2 regions of the Streptomyces sp. NPDC051109 genome follow, and region 2 is predicted to be linked to the other one. Evidence: riboswitches for the same ligand, from Rfam matches in the RefSeq annotation. Region 2 holds a riboswitch; the other holds the start of a gene.
The links. A riboswitch is a leader RNA that binds a small molecule or an ion and turns the genes downstream of it on or off. The one in region 2 is predicted to bind glycine.
Positions count from the first base shown of each region.

Region 1: another riboswitch for glycine. It lies ahead of gcvP (aminomethyl-transferring glycine dehydrogenase); the one in region 2 lies ahead of gcvT (glycine cleavage system aminomethyltransferase GcvT).

Region 1 is NZ_JBITFF010000057.1:16-2,404, forward strand. It holds gene ACIBAD_RS37340 (PRC-barrel domain-containing protein) at 76-465, opposite strand; glycine riboswitch at 580-678, shown strand; gene gcvP (aminomethyl-transferring glycine dehydrogenase) at 875-2,389, shown strand, end outside.
Region 2 is NZ_JBITFF010000005.1:290,509-292,897, forward strand. It holds gene gcvH (glycine cleavage system protein GcvH) at 1-177, opposite strand, end outside; gene gcvT (glycine cleavage system aminomethyltransferase GcvT) at 302-1,417, opposite strand; glycine riboswitch at 1,602-1,705, opposite strand; gene ACIBAD_RS12480 (AAA family ATPase) at 1,947-2,389, shown strand, end outside.

The sequences.
Region 1 (2,389 bases), on a different contig from region 2:
CGTCTGGACAAAGACGGCCGACGAGATCCTCGACAAGGTCGCCGCCTACTGCCGACGAATCTCTGACTCAGATCACTAGGCCATGTCCTTCGGATCGGGCCGTGTCTCGCCGTTCGCCAGGCGGCCGAAGTCGCGCTGGACGTCCGACGGGAGGGAGACGTCCAGCCCGTAGTGGTGGTAGAGCTGGAGTTCCTGTTCGGGGGAGAGGTGGCGGCCGACGCCGAAGTCCGGGGCGTCCTTGATGAGGGAGCGCTCGAAGGGGACCTGCAGGGTGTCGTCGACGACCTCGCTCGGCTCCAGCGGGACGAACGCGTCCCGGCTGAACAGGCCCGTCCGGACGGCCGCCCATTCGGGCACGCCCGTGGCATCGTCAAGGTAGACCTCGTCGACGGTGCCGATCTTGGTTCCGTTGCGGTCGAACGCCTTGCGGCCGATCAGGCTGCGCGGATCGATGTCGGTCTGCACGGTCCCTCCATATGGTCACAACTCCTCCGTAATGACTACAGAAGGGCATTTCCGGGGTGCGGGCCACTCGAAGGCGGGTCCCGCAACCTCGCTGGTAGGCTGGGTGACGGCTGTTGACCCTGTGCGGGAGAGTCCTCCGAGTGAGTACGACGGAGGCGCCGAAGGAGCAAATCCTCCCCGGAATCTCTCAGGCATACGTACCGCACGTGACGAGGCCACTCTGGAAAGCAGGGGCGGGTACCGGGCGCGCAGTGCCGGTTCCCCTCCTCACCGACGGTGAAAGCCGGATCCGCGGGTCACCCCGCGACTCCGGTGAAGCTCTCAGGTTGAGATGACAGAGGGGGAGGCCGTCCGGGTGCCCGCGCCGTGGTGCCCCTCGCAGGTCGTACGACCCAGGAGGCCTCCGTACATGACCGCCAACCGCATTCCGCTCTCCCAGCTGGAGCGAGGCATCCCCTTCGAGCAGCGCCACATCGGCCCGGATGCCGAGGCGCAGGCGAAGATGCTCGCCCACGTGGGCTACGGCTCGCTGGACGAACTGACCGCCGCCGCGGTACCGGATGTGATCAAGAGCGCCGAGGCGCTGGACCTGCCCGAGGCGCGGACCGAGGCCGAGGTGCTGGCCGAGCTCCGCTCCCTCGCCGACCGCAACCAGGTCCTCACCCCGATGATCGGTCTCGGCTACTACGGGACCTTCACCCCGCCGGTGATCCTGCGCAACGTGATGGAGAACCCGGCCTGGTACACGGCGTACACGCCGTACCAGCCCGAGATCTCGCAGGGCCGCCTCGAGGCGCTCCTCAACTTCCAGACCGTCGTCGCCGACCTCACCGGCCTGCCGACCTCCGGCGCCTCCCTGCTCGACGAGGGCACCGCGGCCGCCGAGGCCATGACCCTGGCCCGCCGCGTCGGCAAGTCCAAGGGCAACATCTTCCTGGTCGACGCCGACGCGCTGCCCCAGACGATCGCCGTGATCGAGACCCGCGCCGAGCCGATCGGCATCGAGATCGTCGTCGCCGACCTGTCCGAGGGCATCCCGGCCGACGTCGCCGAGCGCGGCGTCTACGGCGTGCTCGTCCAGTACCCCGGCGCCTCCGGTGCCGTGCGGGACATCAAGCCGGTCATCGACCAGGCGCACGGCCTCGGCGCGATCGTCGCCGTTGCCGCCGACCTGCTCGCGCTGACCCTGCTGACCTCCCCGGGCGCGCTCGGCGCGGACATCGCCGTCGGCACCACCCAGCGCTTCGGCGTCCCGATGGGCTTCGGCGGCCCGCACGCCGGCTACATGGCCGTCCAGGACAAGCACGCCCGCTCGCTGCCGGGCCGCCTCGTCGGCGTCTCCGTGGACGCGGACGGCAACAAGGCGTACCGCCTGGCCCTGCAGACCCGCGAGCAGCACATCCGCCGCGAGAAGGCCACCAGCAACATCTGCACCGCGCAGGTGCTGCTCGCCGTCATGGCCGGCATGTACGCCGTCTACCACGGCCCGGACGGCCTGCGGACGATCGCCCGCCGTACGCACCGCTACGCGGCCCTGCTCGCGGCCGGTCTGCAGGCCGGCGGCGTCGAGCTGGTGCACGGCTCGTACTTCGACACCGTCACCGCCCGGGTGCCCGGCAAGGCCGCCGAGGTCGTCGCCGCCGCCCGCGAGGGCGGGGTCAACCTGTTCCAGGTCGACGCCGACCACGTCTCGGTCTCCTGCGACGAGACGACGCTGCGCGCCGGCATCGAGGCGGTCTGGGCCGCCTTCGGCGTGAGCGCCGACATCGAGGCGCTGGACGCGACCACGGCCGACGCGCTGCCCGAGGCCCTGCTGCGCTCTGACGACTACCTGGCGCACCCGGTGTTCCACCAGCACCGCAGCGAGACCGCGATGCTGCGCTACCTGCGCAAGCTGGCGGACAAGGACTACGCGCTGGACCGC
Region 2 (2,389 bases):
CTCGCCGCAGGTCTCGCCCGCGGTCACCGTGTCGCCGACCTCGGGGAGCTGGGCGTAGACGACGTCACCGAGCGCGTTGGCCGCGAACTCCGTGATGCCGACCGTCGCGACGCCGTCCTCGGCGTCCGACAGCCACTCGTGCTCCTTGCTGTAACGCAGCTGCTGGGGGTTGCTCATGACCTGATTCTCCTGGATGCGGGGGAGTGCGAACGAACAGTGGTCTTGCGTACTGAGACGGTCGGTACGGAGCCGGGGAGGGCGCCCGTACGGGACCGCCGCGGCACCGGTACGGCGTACGGGGCTACTTCTGCCGCTTGTAGAACGGCAGGGCCACGACCTCGTACGGCTCATGCGTACCGCGAATGTCCACGCCGACGCCGGAGGTGCCGGGCGCGGCGTGCGCCGCGTCCACGTAAGCCATCGCGATCGGCTTGCCCAGCGTCGGGGACGGGGCGCCCGAGGTGACCTCGCCGATGACCTGGCCGCCGGCCACGACGGGGAACCCGGCGCGCGGGACGCGGCGGCCCTCGGCGATCAGGCCGACGAGCTTGCGGGGCGGGTTCGTCGCGGCGCGCTCGGCGGCGGCCTCCAGGGCGGCGCGGCCCACGAACTCGCCCTCCTTCTCGAACTTCACGACCCGGCCCAGCCCCGCGTCGAACGGGGTCAGGGAGGTGGTCAGCTCGTGCCCGTACAGCGGCATGCCCGCCTCCAGGCGCAGCGTGTCGCGGCAGGACAGGCCGGCCGGGACCAGGCCGACGCCCTCGCCGGCCTTCGTCAGCGCCTGCCACAGCTCCACGGCGTGCTCGGGGGCGACGAACAGCTCGAAGCCGTCCTCGCCCGTGTAGCCCGTACGCGCGATCAGCGCGGGCACGCCCGCGACCGTGCCCGGCAGGCCGGCGTAGTACTTCAGCCCGTCCAGGTCGGCGTCGGTGAGGGAGGCGAGGATGCCGGGGGACTCGGGGCCCTGCACGGCGATCAGCGCGTACGCGTCACGGTCGTCGCGGACCTCGGTGTCGAAACCGGCGGCGCGCTCGGTCAGGGCGTCCAGGACGACCTGGGCGTTGGAGGCGTTCGCGACGACCATGTACTCGGTCTCGCCCAGGCGGTAGACGATCAGGTCGTCGACGATCCCGCCGTCCTCCTGGCAGATGTGCGTGTAGCGGGCGCGGCCGACGCCGACGGTGGAGATGTTGCCCACCAGCGCGTAGTCCAGGGCCTTGACGGCCTCCGGGCCGGTCAGCGTGATCTCGCCCATGTGGGAGAGGTCGAAGAGGCCGGCCTTGGTCCGGACGGCGTTGTGCTCGTCGCGCTCACTGCCGTACCGCAGGGGCATGTCCCAGCCCGCGAAGTCGGTCATGGTCGCACCGAGCGAACGGTGCAGCGCGTCGAGGGCGGTCAGGCGGGGGGCAGTGCTCATGGGTGTGGCTCCCGGGTCCCAGGGCATGACATGACGAGGACGTTCCTCCCCATCTGTCATCGGAACCTGAGAGGTTCGCCGAGAGTTCCCGGTCGGACCCGGGGAACGTCGACTTGCACCTTGGGTGGAGCGCACGCGGATGCCGTCGCGGGGGACGGCGGCGCGGCTCGCTTTTCAGATCTGCCTCATCCACGCGGTACGGGGCCTGAGAGATTCAAGGGAGGTACTTGCTCCTTCGGCGCCCGGGCAGCGCCTCACGGCGTGCCGGGACTCTCCCGCGCGGATTCAAGCGGCCGGTATGCAGTTGGTCCAGATGGCGCACATCATTGCACGCCGTCCGGGTGATCGGGGGTGCGGGCCCGAAAGAACGTGCGGAGGAAGGCGCGGAGGAAGTGCGGACGGGTGAGGACGGACCGGGGGCGCTTCCGGAATGCGGGCGGGATGCGCCGACCGGAACCGGGGGTGCCGGATTACCGTCTCTTTACACTCAGTGGGAATGGGGCCCTGCGGGGCCCGATGGGGGGAGGCGATCACTGTGCGGAGATTCGGAGTGCTGGCGTCGACCGGGACGGGATCCGTGGAGGCGGTGCCGGCGGCGCGGCGGGCGCGCGCCGAGGGCGCTGCCGTACGCGACCTGCGCGGCCGGGGCGCGCACGGACCGCAGTGGCTCGGCTTCGCGGAAGGGGACATCGTCGTGGTGTCCGGCCTCCCGGGCGGCGGCAAGAGCACGCTGATCAAGCGGGCCGCGGAGGACGGCGGCATCGACTCCCAGGACGTGCGCGAGCGCTGGGAGCGCCGGATGCCGAGGGCGCTGCCGTACGCGGTGTACCGGCCGCTGGTCCGCTTCGACCACTACTGGGGGCTCTGGCGGACCCTGCGCTCCGGCGCCTCGGCGGTGGTCCACGACTGCGGAACGCAGACGTGGGTCCGCAGCCTGCTGGCCGCGGCGGCGCGGCGCCGCGGCCGGGCGCT